DNA from 2 places in the Micrococcus sp. TA1 genome. Region 1 is predicted to be linked to the other one. Evidence: predicted binding sites of a transcription regulator. Region 1 holds the regulator's gene; the other holds the start of a gene.
What was found. Region 1 encodes LexA, which represses DNA repair genes until DNA is damaged. Its sites were predicted from a motif close to TCGAACANNTGTTCGA; they were not measured.
Positions count from the first base shown of each region.

Region 2: GGQ69_RS05430 (DUF6504 family protein) is a predicted target of LexA. The motif match lies at 4,381-4,396, and genes of this name have one in related genera.

Region 1 covers NZ_JACHNW010000001.1:687,808-702,080, forward strand. The annotation lists gene GGQ69_RS02840 (helix-turn-helix domain-containing protein) at 1-279, shown strand, start outside; gene GGQ69_RS02845 (DUF3046 domain-containing protein) at 346-564, shown strand; gene recA (recombinase RecA) at 785-1,849, shown strand; gene GGQ69_RS02855 (regulatory protein RecX) at 1,846-2,418, shown strand; gene miaB (tRNA (N6-isopentenyl adenosine(37)-C2)-methylthiotransferase MiaB) at 2,428-3,939, shown strand; gene miaA (tRNA (adenosine(37)-N6)-dimethylallyltransferase MiaA) at 3,948-4,865, shown strand; gene dapF (diaminopimelate epimerase) at 4,862-5,815, shown strand; gene GGQ69_RS02875 (GNAT family N-acetyltransferase) at 5,812-6,336, shown strand; gene GGQ69_RS02880 (class I SAM-dependent methyltransferase) at 6,451-7,071, opposite strand; gene hflX (GTPase HflX) at 7,427-8,989, shown strand; gene GGQ69_RS02890 (ATP-dependent DNA helicase) at 8,986-11,076, shown strand; gene GGQ69_RS02895 (hypothetical protein) at 11,080-11,994, opposite strand; gene lexA (transcriptional repressor LexA) at 12,021-12,758, opposite strand; gene GGQ69_RS02905 (LysM peptidoglycan-binding domain-containing protein) at 12,993-13,352, shown strand; gene GGQ69_RS02910 (histidinol-phosphate transaminase) at 13,491-14,273, shown strand, end outside.
Region 2 covers NZ_JACHNW010000001.1:1,248,404-1,262,676, forward strand. The annotation lists gene GGQ69_RS05415 (LuxR family transcriptional regulator) at 1-1,807, shown strand, start outside; gene GGQ69_RS05420 (aromatic acid/H+ symport family MFS transporter) at 1,836-3,278, opposite strand; gene GGQ69_RS05425 (maleylpyruvate isomerase family mycothiol-dependent enzyme) at 3,519-4,217, shown strand; gene GGQ69_RS05430 (DUF6504 family protein) at 4,575-4,904, shown strand; gene GGQ69_RS05435 (DNA polymerase III subunit alpha) at 4,904-8,695, shown strand; gene GGQ69_RS05440 (dihydrofolate reductase family protein) at 8,707-9,369, opposite strand; gene GGQ69_RS05445 (HNH endonuclease signature motif containing protein) at 9,721-11,913, shown strand; gene thrS (threonine--tRNA ligase) at 12,227-14,239, shown strand; gene GGQ69_RS05455 (HIT domain-containing protein) at 14,269-14,273, shown strand, end outside.

The DNA of each region.
Region 1 (14,273 bases):
TCGCACCACGCCCGCGTGTCCCTCGGTTACCTGTCCGAGGTCGAGCGCGGGCAGAAGGAGGCCTCCTCCGAGCTGCTGTCCTCGATCTGCGGGGCCCTGAACGTCCCGATGTCCCTCATGCTGCGTGAGGTGTCGGACCGCATCGCCCTTCAGGAGGGCGTGCACATCCCGGACCACATACCGGCGGACCTCGAGGCCGGCTACCGCCGGGACTCCCTCGTCGACGCACTGCCGGACGAGGTCCCGGACGATCTCGGCCAGCTGGCCGGCAGCCACTGACCACCGACGCGGCCGCAGACCCCCGGGGTCTGCGGCCACGTTCGTGTGCGGTGCGGAAGGGAACCCATGAGACTGAGTGAATTCCGTCGTCTGATGGACGAGGAGTTCGGCCCGGCCAACGCCGGGGTGATCGCCTCGTCGCTGGTCCTGCCCACCCTGGACACCACGGCGGACCAGGCCTTGGACGCCGGGTGGGATCCCCGCAGCGTCTGGCTCGACGTCTGCGACCTCCAGGGTGTTCCCGAGGACCGCCGGCTCGGCCGCGACATCCCGCCCAGGGACTGAACTCCCGGGAACCGGTGGACACGCCGGACGGCTATTCGAAAATACGTTCGAATGACGGTAGTCTCCTGCACAGGACTTCTCCGAGCCGGAACCCGGGTATGTCATCCACAGCGACCGTCCTGTCCCGTTAACTCGTCCGGGCGGGCCGATAGGTTTCTCTACAGCACAAGGGATCGGCCCCGACGGCCGCCCGTCACCAACACAGACCCAGGGGTGAATCATGGCGTCAGCCAACGACCGCGAGAAGGCACTGGAAGCCGCACTGGCCCAGATCGACAAGCAGTTCGGCAAGGGGTCGGTGATGCGCCTGGGCGACGACGCGCGCGCACCGATCGAGGTGATCCCCACCGGTTCGGTGGGCCTGGACGTCGCCCTCGGTATCGGCGGCCTGCCGCGTGGCCGCGTCGTGGAGATCTACGGACCGGAGTCCTCGGGTAAGACCACCGTTGCTCTGCACGCCGTGGCCAACGCGCAGCGCAACGGCGGGATCGCGGCGTTCATCGACGCCGAGCACGCGCTGGACCCGGAGTACGCCCGGAAGCTCGGCGTGGACACCGACGCGCTGCTGGTGTCCCAGCCGGACACCGGTGAACAGGCCCTGGAGATCATGGACATGCTCGTGGGCTCCGGATCGCTGGACATCATCGTCATCGACTCCGTGGCGGCCCTGGTGCCCCGCGCCGAGATCGAGGGCGAGATGGGTGACAGCCACGTCGGCCTGCAGGCCCGCCTGATGTCCCAGGCGCTGCGCAAGATCACCGGCCGGCTGGCACAGACCAAGACCACGGCCATCTTCATCAACCAGCTGCGCGAGAAGATCGGCGTGTTCTTCGGCAGCCCGGAGACCACCACCGGTGGTAAGGCGCTGAAGTTCTACGCCTCGGTCCGCATCGACGTGCGCCGCATCGAGACGCTCAAGGAGGCGGGCAACGCGGTCGGTAACCGCACGCGCGCCAAGATCGTCAAGAACAAGATGGCCCCGCCCTTCAAGCAGGCCGAGTTCGACATCATCTACGGCGAGGGCATCTCCCGCCAGGGCTCGCTCATCGACATGGGCGTCGAGGAGGGCATCGTCAAGAAGTCCGGCGCCTGGTTCACCTATGACGGCGACCAGCTGGGCCAGGGCAAGGAGAACGCCCGTCGGTTCCTGAAGGACAACCCGGACCTGGCGGACGAGATCGAGACCAGGATCCTGGAGAAGCTCGGGATCGGCGTCGCGCCCGAGGAGGACTCGGCCGCTGAGCCTCAGCTGCGGGCCGTCTCCGGGGAGTCCCCGGCCCGATGACCCGCCGCCATCTTCGCGTGGTGCCGGATCCGGACCTTCCCGAGCATCTCGCGGACGATCCGGAACCGGCCGCCGAGGAGGTGGCCCGGTCCATCGTGTTGCGCCAGCTCACCGCCTCGCCGAAGTCCCGCCGGCAGCTCGAGGAGAAGCTGGCAGAGCGTCAGGTGCCGCCCGAGGTGGCGTCCGCGGTGCTGGACCGGATGGAGGCGGTGCGGCTCGTCGACGACGAGGCCTACGCCGAGTCCTACGTCGCCTCCCGGCAGCGCAGCCGCGGCCTGGCCCGCGGCGCGCTGCGGCGGGAGCTGCAGCAGAAGGGCGTCACCGGTGAGGCCGCCGAGCACGCCCTGGAGACGATCAGCGAGGACAGCGAGCGGGCCGCCGCCATCGAACTGGTGGAGAAGAAACTCCGCGGACGCCCGGTGCCCTCCGGGGATGACCCCGAGTCCCGGGCGGAGCGGGACAAGGTCGTGCGACGGCTCGCCGGCATGCTCGCCCGCAAGGGCTACGCACCCGGCATGGCGCTCGGGGTGGTCAAGGACGTGCTGGGCGGGCTGGAGCCCGACGACTAGAATGCTGCGGTGACTTCTGCCCTCCTGCCCCCCGATGACCGCACGTACCAGGTCCGCACCTTCGGCTGCCAGATGAACGTGCACGACTCCGAGCGCATCTCCGGTCTGCTCGAATCCGCCGGGTACTCCCCGGCAGACGAGGCCACGGAGCCGGACCTCGTGGTCTTCAACACCTGTGCCGTCCGGGAGAACGCGGACAACCGCCTCTACGGCAACCTGGGCAACCTGCGCTCGGTCAAGGACAACCACCCGGGCATGCAGATCGCGGTGGGCGGCTGCCTGGCCCAGAAGGACCAGAAGACCATCCTGGAGAAGGCGCCCTGGGTGGACGTGGTCTTCGGCACCCACAACATCGGCTCCCTGCCGGTGCTGCTGGAACGGTCCCGGCACAATCAGCAGGCGGAGCTGGAAATCCTCGAGTCGCTCGAGGTCTTCCCGTCCACCCTGCCTACCAAGAGGGATTCCACCTACTCGGGGTGGGTCTCCATCTCGGTGGGCTGCAACAACACGTGCACCTTCTGCATCGTCCCCGCCCTGCGCGGCAAGGAGAAGGACCGCCGCCCCGGGGAGATCCTCGCCGAGGTGCAGGCGCTGGTGGATGCCGGCGCCGTGGAGGTCACCCTGCTCGGCCAGAACGTCAACACCTATGGCGTCGAGTTCGGGGACCGGGGGGCCTTCGCGAAGCTGCTGCGGGCCTGCGGCGGGATCGAGGGCCTGGAGCGGGTGCGGTTCACCAGCCCCCACCCGGCCTCCTTCACCGATGACGTCATCGAGGCGATGGCCGAGACCCCGAACGTGATGCCGCAGCTGCACATGCCCCTGCAGTCCGGCTCGGACAAGGTGCTCAAGGACATGCGCCGGTCCTACCGGTCGAAGAAGTTCCTCGGCATCCTGGACAAGGTCCGCGACCGGATCCCGCACGCCGCCGTCACCACGGACATCATCGTCGGCTTCCCCGGGGAGACCGAGGAGGACTTCCAGGACACCCTGGCCGTCGTGGAGGCCTCCCGGTTCTCCTCCGCCTTCACGTTCCAGTACTCCATCCGCCCCGGGACGCCCGCGGGCGAGATGGAGGACCAGGTGCCCAAGCACATCGTGCAGGAGCGCTTCGAACGGCTGACCGCCCTGCAGGACAGGATCAGCGCGGAGGAGACGGCGAAGCTGCTCGGCACCCGCCAGGAACTGCTGGTGACCAACCAGCCCGGCAGCAAGGGCGCGGAGACCGGGCGGCTCGCCGGCCGCGCCCCGGACAACCGCCTCGTGCACTTCAGCGTCCCGGCGGGGGAGCAGGCGCCGCGCCCCGGGGACTTCGTCACCGTGACCATCACCGAGTCGCACCCCTACCATCTCATCGCCGACCCCACGGCCCAGGACTACCTCCTGCGCCGGTCGCGCTCGGGTGACGCCTGGGACCGTGCCCAGGCCGAGTCCTGCGGCGTGCCCGCACCGGGCGGGGTGGCCGGTGCCGCCGGGACCGCCGGGGTGAGCCTGGGCATGCCCTCCCTGCGCGTCGGTTCCTGAGCCGGTCCATGCAGGAGGTGATCGCCGTCGTCGGGCCCACCGGGACCGGGAAGTCCGACCTGGCGCTGGACCTGGCCGAACGCCTGGGCGGGGAGATCGTCAACACGGACGCCCTGCAGCTCTACCGCGGCATGGACATCGGCACGGCCAAGCTGCCCCCGGCCCAGCGGCGGGGGATCCGGCACCACCTCCTGGACGTCCTGGAGGTCACCCAGGAGGCCTCCGTGGCACGGTTCCAGGGTGCCGCGCGCGAGGTGATCGAGGACATCACCCGGCGGGGACTGAGGCCGGTCCTCGTCGGCGGGTCCGGGCTCTACGTGCGGGCCGCCCTCGACGAGCTCGAGTTCCCGCCCACGGACGCGGTCGTCCGGGCCCGCTTCGAGGAGCTGGCCGCGCGGGTGGGCCTGGACGGGATGCGCGAGCGACTGCGCGAGGTCGACCCGGCCAGCGCGGAGCGGCTGGGCGACGTCCGCCGCGTGGTCCGTGCCCTGGAGGTCCATGAGCTCACCGGCCGGCCCTTCTCCTCCTTCATGCCCCGGCGCACCTATCTGCGGCCCACCGTCCAGATCGGCCTGGACCTGGACCGCGCCCGGTTGCATGCCCGCCTGTACGGGCGCGTGGTGGGCATGGTGGAGACCGGGCTCGTCGACGAGGTCCGGGACCTGGACGCCGCCGGCCTGCGGACGGGGAAGACCGCGTCCAGGGCCATCGGTTATGCCCAGGTCCTGCAGGTCCTCGACGGTCAGGCGGACCTGGACTGGGCCATCGAGGACACCGCGACCGCCACGCGCCGCTTCGCCCGCCGGCAGCTGACCTGGTTCCGGGCCGACCCTCGCGTGACGTGGTTCGACCCGACCGAGCCGCACCTGCTGGACCGGGTGCTGGCGCACCTGGGCGGACAGGTCCCGCCTAGACTGGCTCCATGACCCTGCCGATCGCCCAGGACCCCGACCGCCTGCGGACCGCCCTCGACCAACTGGGCGGCCTGCGCTATGCCAAGGGACAGGGCACCGGCAACGACTTCGTGCTCGTGCCCGATCCGGACGGGGAGACCGAGCTGTCCCCGGACCACGTGGCCGCCCTGTGCGACCGGCACTTCGGCGTCGGCGGTGACGGGCTGATCCGGGTGGTGGAGTCCTCTCATCTCATCGAGGGACGCGACCTGCTGCAGGACCACCCGGAGGCCGTCTGGTTCATGGACTACCGCAACTCGGACGGTTCCGTGGCCGAGATGTGCGGCAACGGCGTCCGCGTCTTCGTGCACTACCTCGCCGAACGCGGCCTGGTGGACCTGGCACCGGGGCAGGAACTCACCATCGGGACCCGCGCCGGGGTCCGCACCGTGACCCGGTTGGAGGACGGTTACGCGATCGACATGGGGCCGTGGAGTCTCATCGATCCCGAACTGGCCCGCGAGAGCGCCTCCGACTCGCTCGTGCTCGCGGCCGGGCTGGTGGACCCGCGGCCCGCCCTGAGCATCTCGCTGGGCAATCCGCACACCGTCGTGGCGCTCGCCGAGCCCGCCGAACTGGCGGCCCTGGACCTCACCCAGCAGCCGTCCGTGGACCCGGTGCCGCCCAACGGCACCAACGTCGAATTCGTCGTCGCGGCCGACCCGCTGTTCCACGGCGACGTCGGCCGGGTGGACCTGCGCGTGCACGAACGCGGCGTGGGCGAGACGCTGTCCTGCGGTACCGGTGCCTGCGCGGCCGCGGCCGCCGTCCGCCTCTGGGCCGGGGACGAGACGGCCACCCGGTGGCAGGTGGGGGTGCCCGGTGGCCTCGTGGGCGTGGATTTCCGCGCCCAGCCCGACGGCACCGAGCACGTGATCCTCTCCGGTCCGGCCGAGCTGGTCTTCGAGGGCACGGTGCTGTGAGCCCGGTCCGCTGGACGGTGCGGCCCGAGGACTCCGGAGGAGGGGACCGGGCGGCCGTCCGCCGCGTCGTGGAGGCCGCCTTCCCGACGCCGGCCGAGGCCGACCTCGTGGACGCCCTGCGCAGGGATCCGGGCGCCTGGCTGCCCGGGCTGTCCTGGGTCGTCGCGGACGCCCGCGACCCCGACGCCGGCCCCGTGGGACATGCACTGATCACCCGGTGCCACGTGGGCGGGGAACCGGCGGCCGCCCTCGCCCCCTGCTCCGTTCTCCCTGACCACCAGGGCCGCGGGGCGGGCACCGCGGTGATCGAGGCCGTGCTCTCGGCCGCGCGGGAGGCCGGGGAACGCCTCGTCCTCGTGCTGGGGCACGCCGGGTACTACCCGCGCTTCGGGTTCCGGCCGGCGTCGGGCCTCGGGATCAGCGCGCCGTTCGAGGCGCCGGACGAGTCGATGATGGCGCTCGTGCTCGGCGAACCGGTGCCCTCCGGACCGATCGCCTACCCGCCCGCGTTCGGGGTCTGAGCACGCATCCGTGGACCGGCGGGGGTCACCGCCCGAGGGCAACGGCCGGGATGACCCGCTGTCCTCCGCGCGGCCGGCGCGTTCCCGCACCCCGCCCCGGCCGGACGGGCCGGCTCAGGCGCGTTCGACCAGCAGGATCCGGAACCCCTTCTCCGTGGCGTGCCGGGAGACGCTGAACTCACCGGGGTGCCGTTCCTCCAGGGCGGACCGGATCCAGGGGAGCAGGGAGTCGGCCCCCAGGTTCTTCTGGACCACGAGGAAGGCCCGGCCTCCGGGTGCCAGCCGGGGGAGCCACTGCAGCAGGATCCCGTGCAGGGCCTCCTTGCCCACGCGGATCGGCGGGTTGGACCAGATCAGGTCGAACCGGGCGGACTCCGCCACGTCCTCCGGCCGGCACACGGTGACGCGGTCCAGGCCGAGGGCGGCGGCGTTGTCCCGGCACAGATGGGCCGCCCGGTCGTTGACCTCCACGGCGGTGACCTCCGCCTGCGGGCTGGACAGCCCGAGCGTGAGCGCCAGCGGTCCCCAGCCGCAGCCGATGTCCAGGAACCGGCCCGACGGCGGCGGCTCGGGGACGGTGCGGAGCATCGCCGCCGTGCCCTTGTCCAGGCCCTCCGGCGAGAAGATGCCGTTCGCCGTCTGCACCGCGACCTCCCGGCCGGCCAGGGTGAGCGTGATCCGGCGTCGACGCTCGGGCGTGGCGGGGTCGGCGGAGAAGTAGTGTGCGGAGTCCATCACCGCCCGATGTTACTTGACAGGGGCCATATACTGGACGGCATGTGGATTTTCCTGCGCTGAGCTGGCGTGAGCGACTGCTCACGGCTCCGGACCGATGACTCCCCGCGCTGACGGGTCGAGGATCGCTCCGTGATGGCAACCCACCCATCCAGCACCGTCCCGAACGCCCCGCCGCGGAATCGGCGTCGTTCGACGTGCACCCGCTCGGCCCCGCGCAGCGCCGCGGCCGACGGCCGATTCCCCGGGAGGTCCACCCATGGCCCCGAACAACCCCATCCCCAGCGGCACGCCAGACCCTTCGGGCGTCCGTCCGAGCGACTACCCTAGATACCACGCATCTTCCAAGGAGACCATGACCGAGAACCCCCAGCACGGGAACGACCAGCCGGACGAGACCCAGATCCAGGACGTGATCGAACGTATCCTGGCCGCCGATGCGGCCAGTGCCTCCGTCGAGCACGGCGTCAGGCCCACCGAGGGCCGTGCCCTGGCCCTGTCCGACGGCGACGACGGGCACACCGAGGCCGACGGTGAGCAGTTCGACCTCGCCGAGCGCCAGGCCCTGCGCCGGGTCACCGGGCTCTCCACCGAGCTCGAGGACATGTCCGAGGTCGAGTACCGGCAGTTGCGCCTCGAGCGCGTCGTGCTGGCCGGGCTCTGGTCCGAGGGCACCGCCGCGGACGCCGAGAATTCCCTGCGCGAGCTGGCGGCGCTCGCCGAGACCGCGGGCTCCGAGGTGCTCGACGGCCTCATCCAGCGCCGCCACACCCCCGATCCGGCCACCTTCCTCGGTAAGGGCAAGGCCGAGGAACTGCGGGACATCGTCGCGATGACCGGCGCGGACACCGTGGTCGTGGACTCGGAGCTGGCGCCCTCCCAGCGGCGTGCGCTCGAGGACGTGGTCCGGGTGAAGGTCATCGACCGCACCGCCCTGATCCTGGACATCTTCGCCCAGCACGCCAAGTCCCGTGAGGGCCGGGCCCAGGTGGAGCTGGCCCAGCTCGAGTACCTGCTGCCGCGACTGCGCGGCTGGGGTGAGTCCATGTCCCGTCAGGCCGGTGGCCGGGCGGCCGCCGGCGAGGGCATCGGCTCCCGCGGTCCCGGTGAGACGAAGATCGAGCTGGACCGCCGGCGGATCCGGACCCGGATGGCCAAGCTGCGCCGGGAGATCGCGGCCATGAAGCCCGCCCGCGAGACCAAGCGGGCCAACCGCCGCCGCAACAGGGTGCCGTCCGTGGCGATCGCCGGATACACGAACGCCGGCAAGTCCTCACTGCTGAACCGGTTGACCCATGCCGGGGTACTGGTGGAGAACGCCCTGTTCGCCACCCTGGACCCCACCGTGCGCAAGGCGGTCACCCCGGACGGGATCGGCTACACGCTCTCGGACACGGTCGGGTTCGTGCGGTCCCTGCCCACCCAGTTGGTCGAGGCGTTCCGCTCGACCCTCGAGGAGGTCGCGGACGCGGACGTGATCCTGCACGTCGTGGACGCCTCGCACCCGGACCCGGAGGGCCAGATCGCCGCGGTCCGCACCGTGCTGGCCGAGGTGGACGCGCGCCGGATCCCCGAGATCATCGTGCTGAACAAGGCCGACGCCGCGGACCCGGTGGCGATCGCCCGGCTGCGCCAGCGCGAACCCCGCTCGGTGGTGGTGTCCGCACGTACCGGTGAGGGCATCGCCGAGCTCGAGCGGGCCATCGCGGACGCCATCCCGCGTCCGGACGTGGCCCTGGACCTGCTCATCCCGTTCACGGACGGGGACGTGGTCTCCCGGTTGCACTCCCCGGATGCGGACATCATCTCCGAGACCTATGAGTCGGGAGGCACCCGGCTGCGGGTGCTGGTCCGCGAGGACCTCGCCGATGACCTGCGGCGTTTCTCCGTCGACCGGCCGGAACCGGCCGGGGCATGACGGACACGGCACAGCACACCGCTCCGGATCAGGACGTGCTCGCCCGGACCGAGGCCGAGCGGCAGGCCCTGCAGTGGCTGGACGCGGCCGTCGAGGCGACGGGCGGACAGCACCGCGAGGGCCAGCGCCGCATGGTCGTGGAGGTGGCCCGCTCCCTGGAGTCCGGGACCCACCTGCTCGTACAGGCCGGCACCGGCACCGGGAAGTCGCTGGCCTACCTGGTGCCGGCACTGCAGCACGCGGTGGACGCCGAGGCCCCGGTCGTGGTCGCCACCGCCACCCTGGCCCTGCAGGCGCAGATCATGCGCCGGGACGCCCCGCGGTTGCTGGAGGCCCTGCAGGACGAGTTGCCCCGGGAGATGACCGTGGCACTCGTCAAGGGCCGCTCCAACTACCTGTGCCGGCACAAGATCGACGGGGGCTTCCCCGAGGAGGACGGGCAGGCCCTGTTCGGCCTGGCCGACGACGGTGAGGCGATGGTCACCGGTGACGCGGGACCGACCAGCCCGCTGGGCCGGGAGGTCAAGCGGCTGCGCGACTGGGCCGAGGAGACCGAGTCCGGGGACCGGGACGACCTCGAGCCCGGGGTGAGTGACCGGGCCTGGCGCCAGGTCTCGGTCTCGGCGGTCGACTGCATCGGCGCCCAGCGCTGCCCGATGGCCGAGGAGTGCTTCTCGGAACGGGCGCGGGCCGATGCGGCCGAGGCCGACGTGGTGGTGACCAACCACGCGTTGCTGGCCATCAGTGCCTTCGAGGGCCTGGCCGTCCTGCCGGAGTTCGACGCGGTGATCGTGGACGAGGCCCACGAGCTGCAGGACCGGGTCACGGGGGCGGTGACCGGACAACTGTCCGGAGCCATCGTCCAGGCGGCCGGTTCCGCGGCACGCAAGCACACGGCGATCGCGGTCGAGGACCTGATGCAGGCCGGCGTCGGGCTGGACGCGGCGTTCGCCGCCACTCCCACGGGACTCATCCCGCGCGGGCCGGACGAGGTCCAGCAGAACGCCCTGCGGGCGGTCCGGGACGCGGCGCGGCAGGGGCTCAGCGACTCCAAGGGGCCCGGTGGGGCAGGCGGTTCCGCCGAGGCGGCCGACGGTGGCCGGCAGATGGCACGCTCACGGCTCCAGGAGGTCCTCGAGGTGGCCGAGAGGATGCTCGACGCCGTCCCGGACGCGGACTACCCCGAGGTGCTGTGGGCCTCCCGTCCGGGCCGCTTCGAGCCGGGGACCGGATGGGTCCCGGGTGACGAGACCGCCGCGCCGGTGGTGTGCGTCGCCCCGTTGTCGGTGGCCGGCCGGCTCCGGGAGGGGTTGTTCGGCCAGGCGACCACGGTACTGACCTCCGCGACCTTGACGGTGGGGGAGTCCTTCGACCCCGTGGCGGGCTCGCTCGGCCTGCTCGGGCCGGGCGCTCCGCGATGGACCGGGGTGGACGTGGGCAGCCCCTTCGACTACCCGCGCCAGGGCGTGCTCTACGTGGCCCGGCACCTGCCCCGGCCCGGCCGGACCTCCTCCCCGGACGCCTACGACGAGCTCGAGTCCCTGCTGCGCGCCTCCGGGGGAGGGGCACTGTGCCTGTTCTCCTCGAGGCGCGCGGCCGAGGACGCCGCCGCGGAGATGCGCAGCAGGCTGGGGGCGGCGCCCCAGATCCTCTGCCAGGGCGACGCCACCCTCTCGGCCCTCGTCCGCCAGTTCGCCTCCGAACCGGACACCTGCCTGTTCGGGACCATGAGCCTGTGGCAGGGCGTGGACGTGCCCGGATCGGCCTGCCGTCTGGTGGTGATCGACCGCATCCCGTTCCCCCGTCCGGACGACCCGCTGGGGACCGCACGCACCCGGGAGGTCAGCCGTCACGGCGGCAACGGGTTCATGGCCGTCTCGGCCGCCCACGCCGCCGTGAGGCTGGCCCAGGGCGCCGGCCGGCTGATCAGGACCACCACGGACCGTGGCGTCGTGGCGGTGCTGGACCCCCGGCTGGCCACCGAACGCTACGGAGGGTTCTTGCGGTCCACCCTGCCGGACTTCTGGCCGACCACCGACCCGGCTGTGGTGCGGGGCGTGCTGGAACGCCTGCGCGACCCGGCCTAGGGATCACGAGCGGTCGACGGCCGAGAGCAGCTCCAGCACCTCGACCGTTCGGATGCCCCGCCAGTCCAGGCCCTGGCCCGGGCACCACGCGGCCCAGTCGACGTGCCAGCCCCCATCGGACTGCTGGCCCATGACGACCCGGTCGACGTCTGCCCGGAGCTGCCTGTCGGTGAAGAGCAGGCGCGCGGGGGTCGCGGCCCCCGGCTCGATCACCGGGGCCGACCACGGGTCGGCGGCCAGGTCCCAGGGGTGCAGTCGTTCGCCCTCGGCCCCGCCTTCCACCGGCAGCGCACCGTCGCGGTCCAGGCGGGAGCGCCATGTCTCGATCGCCGCGGTCTCGGCAGGACCCTCGGTGCGGGGACCCCGGTCCGCGGCCAGGAAGCGCAGGGCGTACTTGACGGCGTAGGCCGACAGCCCACCCTCCCGCAGCTGGGAGCGGCACCACTCCGTGGCCGCCTCGGCCCACCCGCCGACGAAGCCGGTCCGGAGGGCGGCGGCCGCGAAGCCGAAGGTGAGGTGTGATCCTCCGGGCCACAGCTGTACCCAGGGCGCGTGCGGCCAGGCCAGGGAGGGCTCGGTGACGAAGGGCAGCGAACCGTCGAGCCCGGACGCCGAGGCAGCCCACTCGAGCGCGCTGCGGAACCAGGGATGGTCGGCCAGGTCCCACCCGGCCAGCAGGTCGAGGGCGGTGAGGGTGGCGAGGGGCTCGCTCACCGGGGAGCGGACATCGGGCTCCAGGCCGTGACCGAATCCGCCGTCGGGGTTGCGATACGCGCCCAGCGCCGCCAGGACGCCCTCGGGACCGCCCCCGTGCAACAGCAGGTCCAGGCGACGACGCTCCAGGAGCCGTCCCCGGGTGTAGACGAAGCGCTCGGCGTCCGCCACCCGGACGCCTCTCGGGAAGGGACGGTGGTTCATCGCCGCGCTCCGCATCAGTGTCCCGGTCAGAGGGCCCGCAGGACCGTGACCACCTTGCCCATGACCGTCGCCTCGTCTCCGAGGATCGGCTCATAGGCCGAATTCTGCGGCAGCAGCCACGTGTGCCCGTCGCGCTGCCGGAACGTCTTGACGGTGGCCTCATCATCCAGCAGGGCCGCCACGATGTCACCGTTCTGGGCCGAGTTCTGCTGGCGGACCACCACCCAGTCCCCGTCGCAGATCGCGGCATCGACCATCGAGTCACCGGAGACCTTGAGCATGAACAGCTCTCCCTCGCCGGTGAGCTGGCGGGGGAGCGTCATGACGTCCTCGACCTGCTGGTCGGCCAGGATCGGCCCGCCGGCGGCGATGCGACCGACGAGCGGGACCGGGACGGAGGTGCCCTCCACCGCACCGGTGTGCAGGGCCGTGACCGGAGCCGGGCGGTCGGCGGTGTCCGGGGCGCCGGCCGCGGCCGTCGACACGGGCTGTCCGTCCTCGTCCAGCAGGACCTCCATGGCGCGGGGCCGTCCCGGATCCTTGCGGATGTACCCCCACTTCTCCAGTTGACCCAGCTGATGGGTCACCGAGGACAGCGAGGCCAGTCCGGCGGCGTCACCGATCTCCCGCATCGACGGCGGGTACCCGTGCTGCGCGATGGCCGAGCGGATCGACCCCAGGATGACCCGCTGGCGCGCGGTCAGCGTCCGGGCGGCAGGGGCGGGCTGGGAGTCCGGTTCGGGTCGGGGAGTCCGGGAGGCCATTCGAAGATCCGTTCTTAGCGTGTCCGTGGTGCCGGTTGAGATGTCTCATGGTCGGCCCGCGGGGAGTTGACGGGCCATCACGTGCCTCAGAGGCTACCGGAGGGGCAGGGCGGATTCAAAGATATGTTCGAATAATGTTTGGCGTGTTTCGAACAGACGTGCTAGACAAGAGGGCGAACGGATAGAACACACGTTCGAACAGCCCGGTCGCCCCGGGCGGAGAGGTTGAAGAGCATGAGCACTGCAGCATCGGTCGTGACCCGCACCGCCGGCTCGGCCGGATTCCACCTGAACCGTCGTGGCCGTTTCCTCTTCGTCGGACTCCCGATCCTCGTCGTGGCCGCGCTGGCGGCCGCGGCCGCCGTGTTCCTGGGCGCCCATGCCGTGGCCCCGGCCGCAGCATCGCCGGAGCGCCCCGTGGTCGCCCCGGTCGAGTCCGTCACCGTGGACTACGGTGACACCCTGTGGTCCGTGGCCGGCCAGGTGGCCCCGGACGCTCCGCGCAATCAGACCATCCTGCGGATCGGCGAGCTCAATGACCTGACCGGTTCCGAGCTGCAGCCGGGGCAGGTCCTCTTCGTCCCCCGGGGCTGACGCGGGCACCACCGGAACGTCCGCGGCCTCGGCCGGCCCGTCGCCCGGTTCGAGCCGCGTCAGAGGGGGGACCGTGGCGTGCCATGCACGGACGTCACCGGGGCTCGGGGGACTGACTGAGCGCCTAGGCTGTCTCGGGTGAGTGATGAGGATGCGATCTCGAATCCGGAGGCCCTGGCCGCCCTGCCGTTGCGTGAGAACCTGCGGGGCCTGAGCCCCTACGGTGCGCCCCAGCTGGACGTGGCGGTGGCGCTGAACACGAATGAGAACACCCATCCGGTCCCGGACGAGGTGGTCGCCGCCATCGCGGAGTCGGTGGCCGCTGCCGCCGTGACGCTCAACCGCTACCCGGACCGTGAGTTCACCGAACTGCGCAAGCGCCTGGCGGAGTACCTGGGGCACGGGTTGTCCGCGGCGAACCTGTGGGCCGCGAACGGTTCCAACGAGATCCTGCAGCAACTGCTGCAGGCCTTCGGTGGGCCCGGGCGCACCGTGATGAGCTTCCCGCCCACCTACTCGATGTACCCGCTGCTGGCCGCCGGCACGGACACCCGGTACGTGGCCGGTGTCCGCGGGGAGGACTTCTCCCTGACGGCCGCCTCCGCGGCGGCCCAGGTCGCCGAGCACCGGCCGGACGTGGTCCTGTTGTGCTCCCCGAACAACCCGACCGGCACCGCCCTGGGGCTGGACGTGGTGCAGGCCGTCTATGACGCCACCGAGGCCTACGGGGGCATGGTGGTCGTGGACGAGGCCTATGCCGAGTTCGCCCTCGCCGGCACGCGCTCCGCGCTCACCCTGTTGCCGGGCCGGCCGCGCCTGGTGGTCTCCCGGACCATGTCGAAGGCCTTCGCGCTGGCCGGCGCCCGCCTGGGCTATCTCGCCGCCGCACCGGAGGTCACCGACGCCCTGCGCCTGGTGCGC
Region 2 (14,273 bases), 560 kb from region 1:
CGCCGAGGCGATCTACGAACAGGCCCTGCCGAGCAGGCGACTGGCCCGGCACCGGCGCGCGGCCGCCGTCGTGCCCCTGGAGGCCGACCGGTTGGCCCACCGGGTGGCCGCCGCGGCCGGACCGGACGCGGCCCTGGCCGCCGAGCTCGAGGACTTCGCCGCCCGGCAGGGCGAACGGGGCGCGTGGCAGGACGTCTCGTCCGCCCTGTTCTCCGCGGCCCGTCTCACCACGGACCCGCAACGCCACGACGACCGGTTGCTGCGGGCGGTGGACGCCTCGGTCGGCGCCGGGGACATCGCCCGGGCCCAGACCTGGACCTCGGCCGTGGAGGCCATGCCGTCCTCCTCCCTGCGCTCCTCGGTCCTGGGCTACCTCTCGACCGTCTCGGGCCAGAGCCGCAGCGCCCGGCACCATCTCGAGGAGGCATGGCGGACCAGTGACGCCGACCGGGACCCGGCGGCGGCCGCCCAGGCGGCCCAGCGTTTCGTCCTGCACGGCCTGGCGTCGTGGGACGGGCCGCTGATGACCGAGTGGGGCGAGACGGCGATGTCCCTGACCGAGGCGGGCAGCCCGGCACACATCGAGTCGGAGGCCATCTACGGGCTCGGTCTGTATGCCCGTGGGCGCCTGCAGGAGGCCGAGGCCGCCTACGAGCGGGCCACCGCCCGCGCCGGGGAGAACGCCCAGAAGCAGCGGATCCAGATGGGTGCCGCCTGGCTGGCCCTGCGGGCCGACCAGGTCGAGTCGGCGCTGGTGGGCTTCGAGGCGGCCACCCCCACGGAACATCGTGGCGGTTCGCTGCGCATCTCCCTGTGGGCGGAGGCCTGGCTGGCGCGGACCCAACTGGTGCTGGGGGACTGGGACGCCGCCGCGGCCACGGTGTCCCGGGCCTCGGTCCGGCTGGAATCGGCCCGGATGCCCCTGATCGGGCCCCTGCTGTACTGGACGGCCGCCGAGCTGTGGTCCATGCGGGGGGACTGGGAACGGGCGCGTCACTACGTCTCCAGGGCCGCCGTCCACCCGGGCACCTACCGGGCCATGCTCGTGCCCGCCCACCTGGCCAGGGCACGGTTCCACGAGGCCCGGTCCGACTACGAGAGCGCCCTGGAGGCGCTCGAGCCGTTGACGGAGATCGACCCCTGGACGGCCGGTCGCGTCTCCTTCTGGCCGTGGCAGGACACCTATGTCAACGCCCTGGTGATGACGAACCGGCTGGAGCGCGCCGAGGAGTTCCTCACCGCGTTCGAGGGACTGTGCCGGGAACGGGCGATTCCCTCCGACCAGGCCCGGATGTCCTGGTCCCGGGGCCGGCTGCTCGCCGCGCAGGGCGACCCGGACGCCGCACGCGACCACTTCGAGTCCGCGCTGGGGCAGCTGCGGGGACTGCACCGGCCCTACCTGCAGGCCAGGATCAGCTTCGCCTTCGGCCAGAGCATGCGCCGGGCGGGGAAGCGCCGGCTGGCCTCCTCGGTGCTCCAGGTGGCGAAGGACCTCTACGACTCCCTGGGAGCCGTGACCTACGTCGAGCGCTGTGACCGCGAGCTCAAGGCCACCGGGATGGACGTCGGCCCCGTCGACGCCCCCGCGGACCCCGTGCTCGTGGCCGCGGGCCGGGCCGACGTCGACCTCACGGCGCAGGAACAGGCCGTGGTGGAGCTCGTGGCGCACGGGGCCACCAATAAGGAGGCGGCGCGCTCGCTGTTCCTGGCGGAGAAGACGGTCCAGTACCACCTGACGCGCATCTACCGGAAGCTCGGCGTCCGGTCCCGCAGCGAGCTGGCGGCCCGCTACCGTCCCGAGGACTGAGGGACGGCGGCGGGCCGCACGGAGGCGTTCAGGCTCGCGACGCCGGGACCGCGCTCGCCGGCTCGCCGGCCTCGGCGCCATGGTGCCCGGTGGCGCCGGTGGCGCCGGTGGCGCCGGTGATGCCGGGAACGTCCGCGGTGGCCGCGGTGTCCGTGGCCCGTTCCAGCCGCGACTGCCGCGGCACGGCCAGGGTGACCAGAGCGCCGAAGAGGGCCACACCGCCGAAGATGTAGAAGGCGGTGCTGCCGCCCACGCCGGCCGCGGTGAGCCAGCCCCCGATGAGGGGCCCGAGCACGCCACCGATGCGCCCGAAGCCGGCGACCCAGGAGACCCCGGCGGCGCGGGCATTGGTCGTGTAGTAGTTCGAGCTGAACCCGTAGATCAGCACCTGGGTGCCCAGGGTGCCGACCCCGGCCACGGCGATGTAGAGGAACAGGACCGGCGCCGGGAACTGGAAGGTCATCAGCGCCAGGGTGATCCCGGCCAGGACGAAGGTGGTGGCCACAATCCGTTGCGCACCGAGCCGGTCGGCGGCCAGCGAGGCGACGATCCCGCCCAGCACGGCCCCGCTGTTGAGGATCAGCAGGAAGGACAGGGAGTAGCCCTTGTCGAAGCCGTAGCCCTCCATGATGCGCGGCAGCCACGTGTTCAGGCCGTAGGTGAGCAACAGGCCGGAGAAGGACATGAAGCCCAGCAGGACGGTCGGCAGGAAGAACTGGCGGGAGAAGGCCGCTGCGAATCCCCGCTTGGCCGGCGCCGCGCCGGCCTGCTGGACCACGATCTCCTCCAGGAGGGGCACCCCGGTCCGCGCGGAGGCGGCACGGGCCTCCTCGATGCGGCCGCGGGCGTGCAGCCAGCGGGGTGACTCGGGGAGCTTGAACCAGGCCAGCGGCAGCAGGAACAGGATCGGCGTGGCGCCGATCATGAACAGTCCGCGCCAGCCCAGCGGTTCGAGCAGGACGATGCCCAGCAGCGCGGCCAGGACGCCGCCGGCGGGGATCCCGGAGTACACGAGGGCGTTGTAGAAGTTGCGCTTGCCCGCCGGGGCGAACTCGGCGATCGTGGCCCCGGCCGTGGCCAGGATCACCCCGAGCCCCAGTCCGGTGAGCAGGCGCATCACGCCGAACGCCGCCACCGAGGTGGTCAGCGCGGTGATGAACATCCCGATGGAGAACCAGGCGATGCCGCCGAGGATGAGCCGGCGGCGGCCGAAGTGGTCGCCCAGGAATCCGCAGGTGAGGGAGCCGACGAGGACCCCGATCAGGGCGTAGGAGCCCAGGGCGCCGGCCGCCGCGCCGTCCAGCTGGCCGATCTGGCTCGGGTCATCGAGCAGGGTGGACAGCACGGTGCCGTAGATGGTCAGGTCGAAGCCGTCGAAGACGAGGGCGCAGCAGACGATCGCCGCGACCCAGTTGGCCGTGCGTGCCTCCTGGCGCGGATCGTGGGCGACGGGGGTAGGAGGGTGTGACATGGGCTGTCGGTCCTCTCGGATCGGTTCGTGGTGGGCCGGCCGGCTGCCGGTCCCCGGGCTGCGTTCCAGAGTCCCAGAGGAGTGACCTGCATCATATGAGGGGTTTACCCAGTCCTCCGCCGGGGGGTGCGGCACCGGCGGGCCGTTGAGATCCGCAACCTCCTGATGCCGTCCGGACCCGTCTGGATGGACCCGTCCGGACGGTGGAACGCCCCCCGGCGCGTGGATAGGGTGGCCTTCATGATCAATCCAGCGCGCCTGCACTCCGACCTGTCCCGCCTCGGCCGGGAGACCGCCATGTTCGAGGCCACCGCCGCCTCCCTGTCCGAGGAGGAGCTGCGTGCCCCGTCGCTGTGCGAGGGATGGACCAGGGCCCACGTGCTGGCCCACCTCGCCTCCAACGGCCGGGCACTCGTGCGGCTCATCGACTGGGCCACCACCGGTGAGGAGCAGCAGCTCTACCCCTCCCGTGAGGCGCGGGACCGGGAGATCGACGAGCTGGCCGCCCTGCCCCGCGAGGAGCTGCTCCGCCGCCTTCACGAGTCGTCCGCGTTCTTCGCGGAGCAGTCCGAGCGGCTCAGTGGCGAACCGGCCGTCGAGTCCGTGGACCTGCACGGCAAGGAGATCCCGGTGACCTCGATCGTCGCGCTGCGCATCTCCGAGGTCGTCGTGCACCACCACGACCTGGACACGGCGTGGACCATCGAGGAGGCCGACCCGGACTCCCTGCTCAACGCGGTCGAGGCCGCGGTGCGGACCATGCGCGCGAAGGGCGCCCCCGGCATGACCCTGGTGACCGAGGAGCGCGACGAGTGGGTCGTGGGCGACGGCGCCCTGAGGGTCGAGTCCGACCGCGAGGGCCTGCTGGCCTGGCTGGCCCGTGGTGACGGTGAGAACGTCGAGGCCGACGGTCCGCTGCCGGCGCTGCCGTCCTGGTGACCCTGCGGTCCTGGTGACCCCGCCGCCGCGGTGACCCGGTGTCCGCCTGGCTCCGCCTTCTCGTTCCGCCCCCGGGCCTGCCCCGTGCCTGAGGGGTGACGCACACGCGCGTGACCTGCGCGCTTATCGTGTCCGGCGTCCTCCCTAGCCTGACGTGTGGTGTTCGAACATGCGTTCTAATACCATGGTGGGAGTACGGCCGGACCTTCCCCTCGGACCGCTACCTCCCACCGCCAGGCCGGGTCATCCCCGGTTCCGGTTCGCCGTTCCTTCCCAGACGGCCGGACCGGAGCCACCGTGGACCCCGGCACCGACGGCACTGAGAAGGCACGACGAGAAGGACGGATATCAGGTCCCATGGGAATCTTCACGCAATCGGTCACGGTCGCCTGCACGACCGCGGGGGTGCCGCTGCACCTGGGGTGGAACGGCCGCGACTACGTACTGGCCGCCGAACCGGTGCGCTGGTACGAACGACGGCGCTGGTGGACCGAGGAACACCGGGCCGAGCGAGGCCGCGGCGCGGGGCTGGTGGACCACGAGGTCTGGCGGGTGCAGGTGCGCCTGGAACGGGCCCGCAACTCACCGCTGCTCACCCTGGACATCTCCCACCACCTGGACTCGGGCCGGTGGCGGCTGGTCCGCATCCATGACGGCGCCGCCGTGCGCCTGAGGGAGAGCGCCTGATGGGCGGTACCCCCGGGTTCCCCCATCTGCACGTAGCCAGCGCCTTCAGCGCCCATTACGGGGTGTCCTGGCCCGGTGAGCTGGCCGCGGCGGCCGCCGCGGACGGCGCCGATCTCCTGGCCTGCACCGACCGGGACGGCCTGTACGGCACCGCCAAGCACGTCGGGGCCTGCCGGGAACACGGCCTGGACCCGGTCATCGGCGTGGACCTGGCGGTGCACCGGGGATCCGACCACACCGGCACGGGGGTGCTGGACAGCGCAGGCCGGGTGGTCGTGCTGGCCCGTGGGGGGACCGGGGGCAGCGGCTACCGTGCCCTGGTCCGGCTGGTCTCGGCGGCCCACGCCCACACCACGGGCGGGTCCGCCGGGGGCACGCCGTACGTGACGATGGACGAGCTGGCCGGCTGGGCCGCCGGCCCCCACCACGGCGCCCCACCGGAACTGTTCGTGCTGCTGGGACCGGGATCCGACGTCGGGCAGCTGATGGCCGCGCGCAGGTACACCGCCGGCCGGGCGCTGCTGCGCCGCTGGAAGGCCGCCCTGCCGGCCGGGTCGCTGCGGGTGGAGGTGGTCTGCCACCTGTCCCCGCCCGGGGAGAAGCTCTCGGCCGCGCACGCCGTGAAGATGCTCCGCGCGGCCCGGGACGCCCGGGTCCCGGCGGTGCTGACCAACGCGGTACGGTACGCCACCCCGGACGGTGCCGCCACCGCCGACGTCCTCGATGCCGCCCGGGCACTGAGCTCCCTGGAGGCCCTGGCCGACCTCCAGCCCAACGGGCAGGGCTGGCTGAAGCCGGCCGGATCCATGCACCAGGTGGCCCGCGAGGTCTGCCGCGCCGCCGGGGCAGAGGGCGCCGGCGCGTTGCTGGAGGCCACCCATGCCCTGGCCGACGCCTGCCGGATGGACCCCGGACCGGACCTGGGCTGGGGGCGGCCCACGGTACCGGAGGCCTCGGTGATCGGGATCGACGGCGACCCGGTCACCGCCCTGCGCCAGCGCACCCTGACCGGGGCCCACGCCCGCTTCCCGCAGCTGTACAGCGGCAGCCGGTTCTCGTCGTCGCGGGCCGGCCGGGACCTGGAGGACCGGCTGGAACACGAACTGGGGATCATCACCCGGCTCGGCTTCGCCAGTTACTTCCTCACCGTGGCCGAGGTGGTCCGGATGATCGAGGACCTGGGGGTCCGGGTCTCGGCCCGGGGCTCCGGGGCGTCCTCGCTGGTCAACCACCTGTTGCGGATCTCGAACGTGGACCCGATGCGGCACGAGCTGATCTTCGAGCGCTTCCTGTCCCATGACCGCTCCACCCTGCCGGACATCGACGTGGACGTGGAGTCCGCCCGCCGGCACGACGTCTACGCGGCGATCTTCACCCGGTTCGGGAACGAGCGCACCACGCTGATGAGCATGCAGAACGGCTACCGGGCCCGCGGGGCGGTCCGGGACGCCGGCATGGCGCTCGGGATGGACGCCGAACAGGTGGACACGATCGCCAAGCAACTGTGGCGGTTCTCCGCCTCGAGCTTCCGCGAGGCGATGGGCCGGATGCCCGAGCTGCGCGGGTTCGCCGAGCAGGTCGAGTCCGGGCGGGCCGCGGGACAGCAGCAACTGGACCTGCTGGTGGACCTCACCGAGCGGTTGGACCGGTTGCCGCGGCACATCGCCATGCACCCGTGCGGGGTGATCCTGGGGGACCGGACACTGCTGGACCGGACCCCGGTGCAGCCCTCGGGCATCGAGCTGCCCATGAGCCAGTTCGACAAGCACGACATGGACCCCATGGGCATGCTCAAGCTGGATGTGCTCGGGGTGCGCATGCAGTCCACGATCGCCTACACGCTGGAGGAGATCGAGCGGACCACGGGGGAGCGGGTCGACCTGGAACGGGTGCCGCTGGACGACGAGGCCACGTTCGGGATGATCCGCACCACCCACACCCTGGGGATCTTCCAGATCGAGTCACCGGGCCAGCGGGAGCTGATCGGGAAGCTGGCCCCGGTCGAGTTCAACGACCTGATCATCGACATCTCCCTGTTCCGCCCCGGTCCCATGCAGTCGGACATGGTGCGCCCGTTCCTCGAGCAGCGCCACGGCTTCGCGGCGGCGAGGTACCCGCACCCGGACCTGGAACCGGTGCTATCCGAGACCCACGGGGTGACCGTCTTCCACGAGCAGGTGCTGCGGACCCTGGACACCATGACCGGCTGCGGACTGGCGAAGGCCGACGAGTTCCGCCGACAGATCGGTGGACCGCAGGAGGAGGTCGTGGAGGCCTACTTCCGGGCCGCGGCGCTGGAGAAGGGCTATCCCCTGGACGTCATCGACGAGGTCTGGGGCACCCTGCACGCCTTCGGCTCCTTCGGGTTCTGCAAGGCCCACGGGGCGGCCTTCGCCGTGCCCACCTACCACTCGGCCTGGCTCAAGACCCACCACCCCGAGGCGTTCCTGGCCGGGATCTTCGAGCACGACCCGGGCATGTACCCGCGCCGGCTGATGATCGCCGAGGCCCGCCGCATGGGCATCCCCGTGCTCCCGGTGGACATCAACGCCTCCACGGAGAGGTTCCGGATGGAGTGGGTGCCGGCCCACCCGGAACTGCCCGGTGGTCCTGCACGTCCCGGGCATTCCCGGCATCCCGACGGCAGCCGGTGGGGCATCCGCCTGGCGCTCACCTCAATGTCCGGGCTGAGCGAGCGCGAGGTCCGGCGGATCGTGGCCGGACAGCCGTACGCCTCGCTGGCCGACGTGCGCGACCGCGCCCGGCCCACCCGGCGCAACCTCGAGCGACTGGCCCAGCTGGGGGCGCTGGACTGCCTGCTGCCCCCCGGCGGGGCCTCGCGCACCGACCTGGTACACCACCTGGAGCTGCAGCACGCCGGGGGATCGGCGGGCATGCTCGGCGAGGCCCCCACCGGGCGGAAGCGGACGGCGGGACCCCGCCAGGTGGACGGGCAATTGTCCCTGGACCTGCCGGACACCGAGACGGAGGCGATCGTGCCGATGTTCCCCGCCCCGAGCCGCGACCAGATGGTGCGCACCGAACTCGACCTGACCGCCATGGACACCACCGCGCACCTGATGGACTCGCACCGGCCCTACCTGGACGCCCTCGGGGTCACGGCGGCGGAGGACCTGCTGAGCCTGCGCTCGCAGTCCCGCGTGCTGGTGGCCGGGGTGCGCGTGGCCACCCAGACCCCGCCGATGCGCAGCGGCAAGCGCGTGGTCTTCATCTCCGTGGACGACGGGACCGGCTGCGTGGACGCCTCGTTCTTCACGGAGGCCCAGCACGAGACCGGGGAGATGCTGTTCTCGGCCCGGTTGCTGCTGATCGAGGGCACCACCCGGCGGACCGGGCCCAAGGCGATCAGCCTGCAGGCCATCCGCGCCTGGGACCTGCACCGGCCCGAGGCGCTGCCGGACCCGGACTACCTGGACAGCACGCGCGAGCAATGGCGGGCCTGGCTGCGCCGGGACCGGTCCGCCGCCCGGTCCGGTGGCGCCCGGGAACCGGTCCCCTGGGGTCCCGGGGCCCGGCGCCGGCTCGTCGCGGCCGGTGCCGGGTCCGCTCCGGACGCCGGTGCGCCCCGGGACATCCCCCACCACGACACCGGCGACTGGCCGGTCAGGGTGCGCGGCGCCGTCGGGCTCCCGCCGGAGAGCTCGGCGACCGGCGGTGACCGCCGGGGGAGGGGCATCCAGGGCGCCGGGGTGCGCGAGCTGGACATCCACCGGCCCGTGCCGGTCCCGCACCCGGAGACCTGGGAGCTGCTGCCGACGCCGGAGGAGTGAACCGTCCTCCGTCAGCGCCAGAAGAAGTGGTGTTCCACGCCGCTGGGGCTCGGGACGCTCTCGTGGTGGAACCGGTCCTCCAGCTCCACGGGGCTGGACCACAGGCGCAGTCCGTCGCCGAACTCGACGGGCGCGACGGCGACGTGCAGGTCGTCGATGAGGCCCGCCTCCAGGAACTGCAGGACGGTGGTGACGCCACCCCCGATCCGGACGTCCTGGCCCCCGGCCGCCTGCAGGGCGACCTTCACTGCCTCTTCAGGGCTCGCATCGAGGAAGTGGAACGTCGTGTCGCTGAGCGAGAACGACGACCGGGGATGGTGGGTCAGGACGAAGACCGGGGTGCGGAACGGCGGATCATCACCCCACCAGCCCCGCCACTCCTCGTCCGGCCAGGGGCCCCGGATCGGGCCGAACTTGTTGCGCCCCATGATCTCCGCGCCGATGTTGTGCGTGAAGTCGCGCACGATGTGGTCGTCCAGGCCGCGGCTGCCGCCCGGATCCGTGCGGTTGGGCCAGCTGTCGGTGGCCCCGGCCCAGCTCATGAGCGGAGCCGGGTCAAGGTCACCGAAAGGGCGCTCCAGGGTCTGGTTGAACCCGGCCGCGATGCCCTCGCGGGAGACCGCGAAGTTCTGCACGCGGACGCGGGGCGGCCGTGGATGGCGTGTGCTGGACATGACGGTGTCCTCCGGAATCGGGGTGGGAAGGGGAGGTGGGGCTCGGTACCGCGGTCTACCGGGCGGTTGCGCCAGTGGCCACCCAGCGTAGGGAAGGCGCTACCGTGCGGCTAGGCGCCGGGTGCGGTGCCTCAGGAGCAGGCCGTCCGTACTCCACACCCGACGCGTCAGCCCCGCTCATCCACACATGACCGACAGGCTCTTACCGCGTCCGCGATGCATAGTCGAATGTATGTACTAGAGGACGCCATACGGGCCGGAGCCAGGCTGCCGCCCGGACAAGGATCATCGGCTGGCCTCGGAGCAGCGACCGTGAAGGGGAGCAACGGCCGTGAAGGATCAGCGGTAACGATGAACGGGAAGGAGGAGACCATGGGCGGGCGGATCCCGGACGAATTGTCGGACTGGAGTCTTCCCGATCTCCTCGATGCAGCCCGGGCCTTGGTGGGCGAGCTGGCCGGCAGAATCGGCGACCCGATGCTCGTGGAGCGCTTACCGCACTTCCCCTCCAACGACCGACTGCATCCGGCCGATGAGTGGGGACTGCATGCGGATGTCGTGGAGGACATCAGCTTCGAGGACGCCATGGCGCAGACTCCGGTCGAGGTCCCGCCGCCCCGGGGAACGTTCCCCGAACTCCACACGTCCGTGGAAGAGCTGGGCCGGGTCGTCGATTCGGCGCGGACCGCGCTGGCCGGTCACACGGACAGGCTGTTCGACGAGCACGCGAGCCGGAAGGAGATCCTCGGCATTCCCGAAGGCAAGTCCGCCTATCGCGATGCCGTGGACTACCTGAGGGAGCACCTGCGCATCTCCCGTCGGCACGCCAGGTCCCGGATCGAGCGATCCCGGTACGTCCTGTCCACCCCGACCCTCGATCGCACTCAGGCAATGCCTCCCCGGTTGCCGATCCTGTCGCGAGCCGCCTCGGAAGCAGACCTGGACCCGGCCGCCGTGGACGTGATCGCATCCACCCTGGCTGGCGCCCGGGCGGAGTCGACGGACGCGAAGGTGGCCCCTGCGGACGTGGACCAGCTGCTCGTCGAGGGGGAACGGTCTCTGGTGAGCTCTGCCCGAGTCCTCGACCCGGACGCACTGGGCACGGTCTGCGCGCACTGGCGGATCCGTTTCGACGCGCTCGTGAACCCGGACGGGGCCGAGCCCACCGAGAGCCGGCGGCGGGCTGAGCAGGGGCTGTTCTACCGGGGCCGGCGGACGGGTTTGCATCGCTGGTCCTTAGTGGCCACCGATGGCCAGCACGAAGTCCTCAAGACCCTCGTCTCAGCCGCCTCGAACACCCGAGCGCAGAGTTCCGCGCCGTCCAACCCCGCCGGTGCCGCTTCCACCCCGACTGACTCCATACCAACCGCCGCTTCCACTCCCGCCGGCGACTCCATTCCAACGGCGGAGTCCGCGAGTCCGGCTCGGCAGGCCTGCACCACGGGACCCACGAACACCTCTCGTGCAGGCAAAAGTTCCAGTGCGAACAGCGGTGTCGATACGGTCGTCGACGTCGACATCGAGGCCGACCTGGAGGCAACGCTCGATGGTGACCGTGTAACCGGCGGCGTCCGTGATCCTGATGGCATGGACGGGGCCGACGTGTTCTCGGACCCCGGCATCCTGTGGGCGCAGCAGCTACGGGCGGCAAGGGAGCTCGAGGCCCAGGCAGAGACAGAGCGCGCCGCACGGTACGCCGCCGCGGCGGCCGGCGAGCCCGCGGGTTGGAACACTCCGGTCAGTGACCCCGATGACCTGGACGAACGGACCCGGAGCCAACAAGAACTGGACGGAATGATCAGCGCACTGACGGGTGCCCTCGCCCTCACCGCCGGAACCGACGCTCCCGACGGTGGTGGGGGAGCCCGGCCACAAGTACTCGTGACGATCGACTACCAGACGTTGTTGGACCACACCTTCCGGCCGCCGTCGGAGCTCCCGGCTCGACGATCATCGAGCGGGTCCGCTCCAGAGGCCTGCCCGGAGCCCTGCTGCGACTCCAGTCTGGAAGCGGAGCCCCGGAGTGGCATGAGTCCGGAAAGCGCCAATGCCTCGTTCAGGGACGATGGATCGGGAGAGCGTGGGAGCCGGTTCAGTTCGGCGGCCTACGTCGGCGAGATCAGCCCCACCACCATTCGCGCCTGGGCGTGTGACGCTGAACTGATCCCCGTCGTCCTGGGAGGCGAGGGGGAGGTCCTCGACCTGGGCCGGTCCCGGAGACTGTTCACCAGGAAGCTGCGCCGTGCGATCACGGCCCGGGACGGCGGCTGCACCGCGCCGGGCTGCACCATTCCGGCGCCGTGGTGCGAGGCCCACCACGTCGAGCACTGGGAACACGGCGGGCCAACCTCCGTGGACAACGGTGTGCTGTTGTGCTCGCACCATCATCACGCGGTGCACGCGGGAGCATGGACGATCTCGATGCGCCATGGCGTTCCCTGGTTCATTCCCGCCGCATACCGGGATCCTTCCCAGCGTCCCCGCCGCAACACCTACTGGCGCCCCGAGGCGGCTGCCGAGGGTCTGCTCGGGATCCGAACCTGACGTCGAGGCCTGGCATGCTGGACGGCACTCCGCCACCAGGAGATCCATGATGCGTCTGGACTGGCCGAGGACAACCGTTGAGGAGGCCACTCCCGGCGAGGGTGAGGGGGACTCCGAGGTGATTGCCCCGGGTGGCCCGGATGGGGGTGAGGCGAGAACAGGGGATCAGGCGCTCGCGGACGATCAGGCGGGTGCCGCGGACTGGCCGCCCGACCTGCGGCCCTGCCCTAGAATGGCCCGTGGCTGGCGGTGGCCCCCGTATGCCACCAGCTGTGAAGCCCCAACCAAGGAGGAATGGCCCGTGTCCGAGGCGCTGCAGAGCGAGCAGATCACCATCACCGTCAACGCCGAACAGCGGGAGGTGGCCCTGGGATCCACCGGCACGGAGCTGTTCGCCGAGGAGAAGACCACCGTCGTGATGCGGGTGAACGGTGAGCTGCAGGACCTGAGCCGTCAGATCCCGGCCGGGGCCGACGTGGTCGGCGTCGACATCTCCGAACAGGACGGCCTGAACGTCCTGCGCCACTCCGCCGCCCACGTGATGGCCCAGGCCGTGCAGCAACTGCGTCCGGGCGCCAAGCTGGGCATCGGGCCGTACATCACGGACGGCTTCTACTTCGACTTCGACGTCGAGGACCCGTTCACCCCCGAGGACCTCAAGGCCATCGAGAAGCTGATGCAGAAGATCATCAACTCGAACCAGTCCTTCGCCCGCCGCGTCGTGAACGAGGACGAGGCCCGCGAGGCCATGGCCGCGGAACCCTACAAGCTGGAACTGCTCGGCAAGCAGGACCAGGCGGACGCCGTCGGCGAGGGGGCCAACATCGAGGTCGGCGCCGGCGAGATCACCATCTACGACAACGTGGACCGCAAGTCCGGCGAGACGGTGTGGTGTGACCTCTGCCGTGGCCCGCACCTGCCCAACACCAAGCTGATCTCCAATGCCTTCGCCCTGACCCGTTCTGCCGCGGCCTACTGGCTCGGCAACGAGAAGAACAAGCAGCTGCAGCGGATCTACGGCACCGCCTGGCCCACCAAGGACGACCTCAAGGCCTACCAGGAGCGCCTCGCGGAGGCCGAGCGGCGTGACCACCGCAAGCTGGGCGCCGAGATGGACCTGTTCTCGTTCCCGGACGAGCTCGGCTCCGGTCTGCCCGTCTTCCATCCCCGCGGCGGCATCATCCGCAAGGAGATGGAGGACTACTCCCGCCGCCGGCACACGGAGGCCGGCTACGAGTTCGTCTACACCCCGCACATCACCAAGCAGCACCTCTACGAGGTCTCCGGGCACCTGGACTGGTACGCGGACGGCATGTTCCCGCCCATGCACATCGACGAGCAGCGTGACCCGGTCACCGGTGAGATCAGCAAGCAAGGGCAGAACTACTACCTCAAGCCGATGAACTGCCCGATGCACAACCTGATCTTCGCCTCGCGCGGCCGGTCCTACCGTGAGCTGCCCCTGCGGATGTTCGAGTTCGGCGCGGTCTACCGGTACGAGAAGTCCGGAGTGGTGCACGGCCTGACCCGCGTGCGCGGCATGACCCAGGACGACGCCCACATCTACTGCACCCGGGAGCAGATGAAGGAGGAGCTGGCCACCACGCTCACCTTCGTGCTGGACCTGCTCAAGGACTACGGCCTGAACGACTTCTACCTGGAACTGTCCACCAAGGATCCGGAGAAGTTCGTCGGTGACGACGAGGCGTGGGAGGAGGCCACCCGCACCCTCGAGGAGGTCGCCGCCGCCTCCGGGCTGGACCTCGTTCCGGATCCGGGTGGCGCCGCCTTCTACGGCCCGAAGATCTCGGTCCAGGCCAAGGACGCGATCGGGCGCACCTGGCAGATGTCCACGATCCAGCTCGACTTCAACCTGCCCGAGCGTTTCGACCTCGAGTACCAGGCCGCCGACGGCACCCGCCAGCGCCCGGTGATGATCCACCGCGCGCTGTTCGGCTCCATCGAGCGCTTTCTCGGCGTGCTCACCGAGCACTACGCCGGTGCCTTCCCGGCGTGGCTGGCCCCGGAGCAGGTCGTGGCCATCCCCGTGGCCGAGGCCTTCAACGACTACCTCGCGGAGGTCGTCGCGACGCTCAGGGCCCAGGGCATCCGCGCCCGCCTCGACGACGGCTCGGACCGGTTCCCGAAGAAGATCCGCACCGCCTCCAAGGAGAAGGTGCCCTTCGTGCTCATTGCCGGCGGCGAGGACGCGGAGGCCGGGGCCGTGTCCTTCCGCTTCCGGGACGGCAGCCAGGACAACGGCGTGCCCGTGGCCGAGGCCGTCGAGCGCATCGTGAGCGCCGTGAGGAACCGGGAGATCCAGTGACGTCCCAGCCGGGGCAGCAGGGAGAGCCGGTGCC